DNA from 2 places in the Oceanobacillus sp. MO10714A genome. Region 1 is predicted to be linked to the other one. Evidence: riboswitches for the same ligand, from Rfam matches in the RefSeq annotation. Region 1 holds a riboswitch; the other holds the start of a gene.
The links. A riboswitch is a leader RNA that binds a small molecule or an ion and turns the genes downstream of it on or off. The one in region 1 is predicted to bind glycine.
Positions count from the first base shown of each region.

Region 1 (5,485 bases):
TGAACATGCGAATGGGAAAATAACCCCCAGTAGTTTTCCCATTAAAGTAAGGTGAGCATGCGAATGGGAAAATAACCCCCAGTAGTTTTCCCATTAGAGTAAGGTGAGCCCCCTTAGCGCTTAGCCCGAGGCGGTCTAAGAACGCTCTTGTATGTGGCAACGTCTGCATGAGCACATTCTATGCGTCGAGGCTCACAGCCACTTAACGGAAAGTGAGAGGTGTCGGGACTGCGGACCTTTAGATAGCCAAGGAATACATAACTGTTTCAGACGGCAAATGTTGAGTTATGATTTATGAAGTTTTATGAAATCAGCTTCAAACCAACTGCAGCACCTAGTACCATACTAATAAAAACAATCCTTCTCCAGTCCTTGGATTCTCCGTATATTAACATACCTAAAATTGCTCCGCCGGAAGCGCCGATCCCTGTCCAAACTGCATAAGCTGTACTCATCGGAAGCGTCTCCATGGCATATGCAAGAAAAATAAAACTAGCCCCAAATCCAAGAATCAACAAAGCTAATGCTTTAAAGTTTCGGTCGATATGCAATTTATTGATCATAGCAACACCGAACATTTCAAATATACCTGCCAAAATTAACGAAGTCCATGCCATTAGGATTCACCGCCTTCCCTAACGTTATCCGGTGTCACTAATTTCAAACCAACGACACCTGCTAATAAAATAAGAATTAATATTACTTTCTCTAACCCGAATGGTTCTCCAAAGAATACTATCTCAGAAAAAACGGTTCCCGCTGTTCCTAAACCGACAAAAACCGCATAGACCGTACCAACCGGGAGTTTCCTTCCAGCCATAATCATTAAATAGAAGCTGATATAGATGGCGACAACCGTTCCAGCCCAAGTCCAAAAATCTTGTGCGTGTTTTAAACCAATCACCCAAAAAACTTCAAAGAAAGCAGCAATAATCACTTTCATCCATTCTTTATTCAATTGTATTGCACCTCCAAAATAAGAATTTCCGAAAAACAAAAAAGCCTGGGAGAAACTGTGAAAATACAGTATCTCCCAGGCTTTTATCCTTCCGTGGCACAGCAAAGCTGCGAGTTTTCTCTCGGTCTCAGACCAACAAAGTTGCGGAACCCTAGAAAACATTCAACTTATGCAATTACTTTTTACTATACAGGAGTAGGAGCGATTTTTCAAGAGAAGGGGATTTAATTATTGAGTCAAGTTTTCACATTGGAATAATCTAGTCCTTACCAAGTATACTAAAGGGTAATGACAAGCTATAAAAGGAGAGCTTATGACGAATTTATTTAATTTCAACTTGGAGAACACGTACGCGGAACTCCCTGAAACTTTTTATCAAAAATTGAGGCCGAACCCGGTGGCGAATCCTCAACTTGTTTTTTATAATGAGGAACTTGGAAAAGCACTTGGTCTCAATAATGAAGAAATGCAAAGTGATGAAGCAATCGCTATTTATGGGGGAAATGCTCTCCCGCCAAATGCGATACCGCTAGCTCAAAGTTATGCCGGTCACCAATTCGGTCATTTCACGATGCTCGGTGATGGACGTGCGGTACTGCTTGGGGAACAAGTGACACCTGACTCCAAACGCTTCGATATCCAGCTGAAGGGTGCAGGGAGGACAGCCTATTCCCGTGGTGGTGATGGCCGGGCTGCACTTGGGCCAATGATTAGGGAGTACATGGTTAGTGAAGCGATGCATGGCTTAAATATCCCTACTACAAGGGGCCTTGCTGTAGTGACGACAGGGGAAGGGATTCGCCGGGAGACGATACTCCCGGGTGCGATTTTGACGAGGGTGGCTTCCAGTCATATTCGGGTAGGTACATTTCAATTTGCAGCCCACTTCTGTGAAATAGATGAACTTGTGCAACTTACTGATTATACAATTGAGCGGCATGATCCAGAAGTAAAACATGCGGAAAATCCGTACCTCGCTTTTTTGAGAAACGTGTTGGATCGGCAGGCGCAATTAGTCGCGAAATGGCAGCTCGTCGGGTTTATTCATGGCGTGATGAATACCGATAATATGACGATCAGCGGTGAAACAATTGATTATGGTCCATGTGCTTTCATGGATGCGTATCATCAGGATATTGTATTCAGTTCGATTGATGTGAATGGGCGTTATGCCTACCGGAATCAGCCGAGCATTGCCGCATGGAATCTGGCGCGCTTTGCAGAGACACTGCTTCCTTTACTCGGAAGGAGCAAGGAAGAACCCTTGAAATATGCGCAAGAAGCTATTTCAGAATTTGGTCCTTTATATAAGAAATATTGGCTGGAAGGGATGCGACAGAAACTCGGGATATTTGGTGAAAGAGAAGGGGATGAAGCCCTCATTGAAGAATTGCTCACGTTGATGCAACATTATCATGCCGATTATACGAATACGTTCTTAGCGTTAACTTATGGCAAAGAAGAAGATTTTCCGCTTGGACGTATGGATGAATTTAAAAAGTGGAAAATCAAATGGCAGGAAAGGATCAAAATACAAAGCGAGACGCAGGAAGCAAGCAACAAGCTTATGTATGAGCATAATCCAGCATTGATTCCGAGAAATAAGTGGGTAGAGGACGCCATCGAAGCGGCTGTTCAAAAGGAAGATTATACGCCAGCAGAAGAATTAATTCATCTCTTGAAAAATCCCTTTGCCCATACAGATGAACAGAAGGAATTTGCGAAAAGAAATTATGACACCGGAACTTCTTATCAAACATTTTGCGGGACGTAAAAAAGAGAAAGAAACGTAATAATGAAGCGCGTTTCTTTCTCTTTTTTATCACATTCTCCTTACAACGCATAATTTCTTCTTCCATCCATAAAAGGAGTCCCATTAGACTATCGCTTTAGCTGCTTCCATTGCTGATAAGCTTCCTTTAAACGAATCTGGTTCGATAATAATATTCAAAAAGTCCACCCTTTCGAAACAACTACAATAATGTGAATACATTATATAAGAGACGGTCTATAATGGGAAAGACCATTATTGAAAAACTTTAAAAAATCCCTGTTTATCCATTGAAAAAATAATTTAATTCTGATAAGATAACATCAACAATTGAAACGTTATGTGTAACTGGCGAAACGCGGAGACCACCGCGGGGGAGCACATAATGAAATCATGTCGATCGCCTGGGCAGAGGTAAGGGATTTTTAACTCCTTGCCTTTTTATGTTTAAGGAGGCGACTTGAATGAATAGAATATTCAAAAGCGACGAATGTTATGGGTGACACTATAACGGGAGCGGCTTCTGGAGAGAATGCATATGCATCGCCGAAGGGTTCAAAATCTCAGGCAAAAGGACAGAAGAACAACAAAGGTTTATTTGTTGTTTTCTAGATCTTTCTGAGATTGGGGTTTTTTCCAGTCTCTTTTTATGTTTCTAGGCTGCGTTGTGGAGATTAGAAAGAAAAGTAAGAGTAAAAAGGAGAAAGAGTAGAGAGATGACAACAATAACTTTAGACAAAACAAAAAGAATTAAAACGTTGAATCATATTGCTGAGGTAGGCCTCGCAATATTTAATGAAGAAGATTACACGATTGATAATGAAGCAAATGATCCGGATGCAATTGTTGTCCGGAGTTATCCGATGCACAACATGGCATTCGGTGGAAATTTAAAAGCTATCGCACGTGCTGGCGCGGGTGTGAATAATATTCCCGTTGATACTTGTTCCAATCAAGGTATTGTTGTATTCAATACTCCTGGGGCAAATGCGAATGCCGTAAAAGAACTCGTGCTTACTTCTATTATGGCATCCTCTCGTAACCTGTTTAACGGAGTCGATTGGGTGAAAGATTTAAAAGGCAAAGGGGAAGAAGTACCGCAGCTCGTTGAACAAGGGAAAAAGCAATTTGTCGGACGTGAGGCGAAAGGGAAGAAGCTAGGCGTCATTGGACTTGGTGCAATTGGAGCGATGGTTGCTAATGATGCACTGAATCTTGATATGGATGTTATTGGGTTTGACCCGTATATTTCTGTTGATACGGCTTGGGAACTATCCCGGAATATTAAGCGTGCGATGTCTCTTGGAGATGTATTTGAACAGGCGGATTTTATCACAATTCATGTTCCCCTTACAAATGAGACAGCAGGTATGCTAAATAGGGAAGCTTTTGAACAGATGAAGCCAGGCGTCCATATTCTGAACTTCTCGCGTGGCGGGCTTGTCGATGAAGATGCGCTTGAAGTGGCTCTGGAGAAGGGCCGTGTCGGTAAATACATTACTGATTTCCCTAATGATCGCTTACTTCATATGGAAAATGCGATAACATTACCCCATCTTGGTGCGTCAACGATTGAATCAGAGGAAAATTGTGCACGAATGGCAACTCGCCAGGTGAGAGATTTCCTAGAGACAGGTAATATTAAAAACGCGGTGAACTTCCCGAATGCGTTTCTTCCTTATACAGGAAAGCGCCGGGTTACGGTTTTCCATCATAATGTACCGAATATGCTCGGCCAAATTAGTGCGATTATTTCTAAAAGGGGTCTAAATATTGCGGCAATGATTAACAAAAGCCGTGGTGACTTGGCATATACGATGATTGATATTGACGAGAAAGTGAACGGGGACGTCATTCCAGGAATGGAAGCCGAAATTAATACAATCGAGGATGTAATCCGAATTCGCACAATCTAATCCAAATGGGACAGAGGCTCTGTCCCATTTTTTCGTTGTAAAGGAAAATTTTAAACAAGATGTTGTGAGAGATTCTAGCGCTTATGTCCGTTCTGACTCTTATCAATCAAAATCAATATGGAAAGCATGAAAACCAGCTGGAATGTGTTAGTTTTTCCAGCCGGTTTCATTATTTTTTGTCCTTTCTTTCATCTGTAATTACGCGATACGGGCGCATCATGTCATAATCTTCATGTTCGAGGATGTGGCAATGCCAGACGTATTCACCGGTATAGGGACCGAAATTTGCAATCACGCGGGTCATCGTTCCAGCGGGTACTTCAATTGTATCTTTCCAACTGCGATTATTCGCAAGAGGAGCTTGTGGTGCTCCTGTAAACAAAAGGGTCCCATCTTCATTGAATCGTTCAAGATCAAAGGTCTGATGATCCAGCACTTGAAATTGAATAAGATGAATATGGATTGGATGGGAGAAGTTGGTTGTGTTTATGAATGCCCAAATCTCTGTCGAATCTAACTGTGGATTTTCCGTAACTGGATCATGCCATTTCAGATTATTTAAAAGCAGTAAAGGACGATCATATTCATCAGTGGAACCAACTAGTTTTAAATAACGGACCGTCTTAATTTCATCTTGTTTTAAGGAAGGGACATAGGAAAGGTTAACAGGTAAATTACTCGTATCTTTACTTTTTAGCTTTTCTGTAACCCGGAATTGCATAATTTCTCCCATTCCGTCAGCTGGATCAGCACCTGGTCCAAGATTATTTTTTAGTATAATCGTTTGGCCTTCTAATTCCGAAAAATCGATGATGACATCGATACGCTCGGCAGGCTGCA
Region 1 covers NZ_JAXHDC010000004.1:67,120-72,604, reverse strand. Annotated here, with positions in the region: gene SPD53_RS05110 (DMT family transporter) at 303-617, opposite strand; gene SPD53_RS05105 (DMT family transporter) at 617-958, opposite strand; guanidine-I (ykkC/yxkD leader) riboswitch at 1,029-1,124, opposite strand; gene SPD53_RS05100 (protein adenylyltransferase SelO) at 1,272-2,732, shown strand; ZMP/ZTP riboswitch at 3,064-3,146, shown strand; glycine riboswitch at 3,243-3,318, shown strand; gene SPD53_RS05095 (phosphoglycerate dehydrogenase) at 3,446-4,645, shown strand; gene SPD53_RS05090 (multicopper oxidase family protein) at 4,815-5,485, opposite strand, start outside.

Region 2 (5,485 bases), on a different contig from region 1:
GAATTGAGCAATTCACGTACCTTTGCTAAAGGCTCTACTTGACCAAAGAAGTTCGGATATTGGATGACGACACCAGCTACATCATCATCGAGTTCTCTTTCAAGTGCTTCTAGATCCGTTAAACCATCTTTATGATCTATCTCAACAACCTCCACATGTTGGCCGGTAGCATATGTCTTCACTACTTCCCGTGATTCAGGATGAATTGCGTTTGAAACGAGTACTTTTTTTCTTTTTGTATGGGCGGCAGTTAAATTAACTGCTTCACCTAACGCTGTCGCACCATCATACATAGAGGAATTGGCAATCGGTTGGCCGGTTAATTCAGCAATCATTGTCTGAAACTCAAAAATCGCTTGCAGTTCCCCTTGGGATATCTCCGGCTGGTATGGTGTATATGCAGTATAAAACTCGGAACGACTGATGACATGGTCTACAACAGAAGGTATATAATGATCATAGACCCCTGCTCCCAAATAAGACGTATAATCCTTTAGATTTACGTTTTTATTGGACATGGCAGTTAATTCTTTCATTAGTTCATATTCATTTTTAGTAGGCTTTACGTTCAGTTCCCCTTTGAAACGAATTTCCTCTGGAATGTCCGAAAACAGTTCATCTGTTGAATCAATACCGATTACATCAAGCATTTCTAATTTATCTGATTCCGTCATTGGTAAATAGCGAAATCCCATCTCCAATCCCTCCTAATTATCTCTTTTATAAAATGGTGTAGGTACTACTTTCGCTTTCAGTTGCCGTTTCCTTACTTGAATCAACAGTTCTGTTCCAATTTCTGTATAATCCGTGTCAAGTAATGCACGGCCAATATTTTTCTTTAAAGTCGGTGATTGTGTTCCTGTCGTGATATGTCCGATTACTTTTTCTCCGTCTTCAGATAGAACTTCATAATCGGTTCTCGGGATCCCTTTGTCTATCATTTCTAGACCGACAATTTTTCTTTTCGGTCCATTTTCAACCTGTTCTTTTAAGACATCCTTCCCAATGAAATTAGCTTCTTTAGCAACTTTAACCGCAAAAGTCAAACCTGCTTCAATAGGCGTAATTGTTTCGGAAAGTTCCTGCCCATATAACGGCAAGTTTGCTTCAAAGCGCAGTGTATCTCGAGCCCCGAGACCAGCTGGTACAATTCCTGCTTCTTTCCCAGTCTCTAAGATAAGATTCCAAAGCTTTCCTGCCTCTTCAGGCGCAACATAAATTTCAAAACCATCTTCACCCGTATAACCTGAACGGGAGACTATCGTCCCTTGTTCAATCCCATGAATTGCAACATGCATTTCAAATCGAAAGGCTTTAATTGCAGCTAGGTTTGTGTCGGTAAGTTCTTGTAAAATAGCTTCTGCTTTCGGTCCCTGAATGGCTAGAAGACTATATCGTTCCGATTCATCAACAATCGCAACTTCATTTGATGCATAATTATTATGTTTCTTTAACCACTTTAAATCTTTTTCAGTATTAGCAGCGTTAACGACGAGCATGTAATGGTCCTCTCCTAGCATGTAGATGAGTAAATCATCAACTACTCCACCGTTCTCGTTACAAAGAAATGTGTATTGTGCTTTCTTCGGTTCCAGCTTACTTATGTCATTCGTCGTCATCGTTTGAAGAAATGCTACCGCCTTACTTCCTTTTACAATAATTTCTCCCATATGGGACACATCAAATAGGCCTGCGCTTGTTCTAGTTGCGTTATGTTCTTCTTTAATCCCCGAAAACTGTACAGGTAAATCCCAACCTCCAAAATCAATCGTTTTCGCCCCATACTTTTCATACTCCGAAAAAATCGGCGTACGTTTTAATGGTTCCATCTCCATCACTCCCTCTGAAGTCAATAAAAGATTTTATATTCTGACATTAACAATATAAAAAGACAGAGATTTCCTTATGTGTAAGAAATCTCTGTCCTTCTACCAGAAAGTTGCGTAAGAACATGCCAGGTTTCCCTTCCGTTCCTACTTGCTTCTTGGGTGGTTTACGATATGTAAACGCTCTCCAGAGTTGTGTCCGATAAGAGTCTTTTTGCCTGAGAGATTCGTCTTAAGCTTGCTCCTTCGGCGTTACATTAAGATCATGTAAGCTCTCCCCTTATCTTCATCCACAGCATATATTTTTTTATAATGGTAAAACTAAGTCTATCATAAGAAATCCTCTACCTTTGCATTGAATATACCATAATATTTAAAAAAGGTATAGTGAAATCCAAATTTTATTTAGATACTCGGGGTGTAACATATGGATTTGGTACATTTGAATCGTAATCAGACTTTTATAAAAGAATTAGAGGAACGGCTTGACAGTGATGGCCCGTTTAGTTCCTTTCAGTTGTTTTCGCTCGCCTATCAGGCAGAACAGGCAAGGATCGTCCCTTCTTTTCACGGGTTAAGAAGTTTGGATTTTTTACCGCATATGTCTTTTCTTGACCATCAGCTGGAAACAGCTCTAGAAGCAATCGAAAAAATGAATGGCAGGGTTATACTTGCTGATGAGGTTGGTTTAGGAAAAACTATTGAAGCAGGGTTGATTTTAAAAGAATATATGTTGCGGGGTCTCGTTAAAAATGCATTAATCCTTGTTCCTGCCTCCCTTGTGAACCAATGGGTGAATGAATTGAATACGAAATTCTATATACCTGCTGTCAGTCACCGGAAACATCATAACTGGGAAGGCAATACTATTCTAGTTTCTTCCCTTGATACTGCTAAACGAACTCCACACCAAGAAGTGATTCTAGCAAATGAGTATGACTTCGTTTTAATTGATGAGGCGCATAAACTTAAAAACCATCAGACGAAAAATTATCAATTTGTACGGCAGATTAAAAAGAAGTATTGCCTGCTGTTGACTGCTACGCCAATTCAAAATGATTTAATGGAGATATTCAACCTTATTTCGATTTTAAAACCGGGTCATCTAGGAGATGTTGCCTCGTTTAAAGAGAAATATTCCGGAAATAAGGGAAAACAAGAAGCTGACGCCTATCTGAAACAACTTATTGAACGGGTCATGATCCGTAATACGAGGGAAAATACAAATTTAAAACCATCGAACCGGGTTATCGAAACCATTCTCGTTGATTTTACAAAGGAAGAAACAGAAGTCTATCAACAGTTAAATAATATGCAACGAGGGCAAGATATATTTACAAAGATTACATTACTGCGAGAGATCTGTTCTTCTAGAGAGGCTTGTTTTCTGTCACTTCAGAAATTACAAGAAACAAACACCCCAGATGAAGAAATCCATTCCATCATTCAAAAAATCAATGAATTGCCAGCCCATTCAAAAGCATTAAAAACAGTTGAATTAATTGAACAAATTGGCAATGAAAAAGTAATTATCTTCACGGAATACCGGGCAACCCAATTGTATTTACAATGGATTCTGCAGCAGCACGGGATTAGTTCTGTACCATTTCGGGGCGGCTTTAACCGTAGTAAGAAAGATTGGATGCTACAGCTTTTTAAAGGAAAAGCACAAGTATTAATTGCTACCGAAGCAGGAGCTGAGGGTATCAACCTGCAGTTTTGCCACCATATGATTAACTATGATTTACCATGGAATCCAATGAAAATTGAACAACGGATTGGTCGAATCCATCGGTTTGGTCAGGAAAATGATGTGAAGGTATACAATCTTGCTGTTAAGCAAACGATTGAGGAACATATTTTAAATGTACTATATGAGAAGATAAGACTATTTGAAAACGTGATCGGCGAGCTTGATGCAATTCTCTCTGATTTGAATATTCAAGATATGGAACAGGAAATAGAGACCATTTACAGAGAGTCCGACTCATTAGGAGAAGCAGAGATTAAACTTGAGAACTTAGCATCCATCGTCCATAAATTGGCTGATGACATGAATGAAAAAAGTGTAGGTGAATAAAATGGCAATCGTAAACATCGAACAATTTATGATCGACTTTTTCAGTGCATATCAATGTAAGCTTTTGAATAAAGAAAATGGTGTCTTACAAGTAGAGTTAACAGAGGAATTGGATAAAGTATTAATGAATCGTCCATTCTATTGGCATTATATGCAAAGCCTTGGGCAAAAAGGAGTACCAATGACGCTCACACTCATTACGAACCCGGAAAAACGAGATCAACAAGGGGAATGGATTGATATAGGCAGTCCCAGGCTGCAACAGATATTCAACCATGTCACACATCACGAAAAGTATACATTGCTCTTCCAAGAAGTGAATACCGATAAAAATACACCTCTTTACCCATGGTTACTCGCGAACTTTAAAGTAAGTTATCGAGGCAGACAAAAGAAGGAAGAGATTATTTCATTAGGAATTCAACTTGTTACCGGAAAAGTTATTGTAAATATGATGGATGAATTAATTAAACTCAATTTGAAACAGCAAATATCTAATTTTTGTTATACGATCTCGCCAATTATTACGCTCGCAAGCGGTTATAAACGGATTGAAAAAATCATCCAACATTATGTTGAAAACCAACCGAAAGAGTGGATCAATGAAGCGATTGAAACACGGAATGAAGAAATCGCCCTCTTAAAACAATTTTATAAAGACGATTTGGAGAATGATATTGTTAAGAAGGAATTGGAAGAAATTCATAATCGGTATACTCCAGAGATAGCAATTGATGTAACAAGCGGAGGATTAATCTACCTGCTCCAACAATTTCCCGAAGTTTAAGCCCGCCTTCCTTTTATAAACAATTTAAATGAGAAAGGAAGGATTCCGAACCAGCGATTCAACACAACGGATTCTTCTTGCTTGTCGGTTTTCCTCCTTTCCTTCCGCTCCTCCCGCGGGCTGTTCATGTATTTAACTATTTCCTCTGTTATAAATTTCAAATAATTATTAGTCGACATTTTGTACCTCCTCCTATTTTTTTAATAGCTTTTACGACTAAATTATATTTATACAAAAAAACAAAAAATAAAGCAGGAATATCTTATTACATGTCGAATCATATAATTTAAAGGAGGTGACGACTAGTTGAACCCGGCATTACCTTTGGTTAAACAGATAATGCAACAAGCAATCAAGCAACATGCTACAGACCTTCATTTCTTGCCCGCACAAAAAGAAACGAACATCCATTTCCGTATCCAAGGCAAACGAAAACTTTTTCGTACGATCCCAACGAATCAATATGAGCTTTTACTCACCTTTTTTAAATTCACGGCAGGTATGGATATAGGAGAATCAAAAAAGCCCCAAGACGGCAGTATTGCCAATATTTTCCCGAACCTCGGTAAACATACATTAAGATTGTCAACCTTACCGCTCCTCGTTTCGGAAAGTTTGGCGATTAGGATTTTACCACAAGAAGATTCCCTTCCACTCGATGAATTATTTCTATTCCCTTACCAATTGAATAAACTTAAAGAATTAGCGAGTGCACGTTCAGGCTTATTTTTAATTACCGGACCAGCTGGTAGCGGAAAGTCGACAACGCTTTATGCCTTAATCCATTTTCTA
Region 2 covers NZ_JAXHDC010000001.1:197,458-202,942, reverse strand. Annotated here, with positions in the region: gene gcvPA (aminomethyl-transferring glycine dehydrogenase subunit GcvPA) at 1-695, opposite strand, end outside; gene gcvT (glycine cleavage system aminomethyltransferase GcvT) at 708-1,829, opposite strand; glycine riboswitch at 2,023-2,116, opposite strand; gene SPD53_RS01075 (DEAD/DEAH box helicase) at 2,254-3,906, shown strand; gene SPD53_RS01070 (YqhG family protein) at 3,908-4,693, shown strand; gene SPD53_RS01065 (YqzE family protein) at 4,690-4,872, opposite strand; gene comGA (competence type IV pilus ATPase ComGA) at 5,018-5,485, shown strand, end outside.
Region 2: another riboswitch for glycine. It lies ahead of gcvT (glycine cleavage system aminomethyltransferase GcvT); the one in region 1 lies ahead of SPD53_RS05095 (phosphoglycerate dehydrogenase).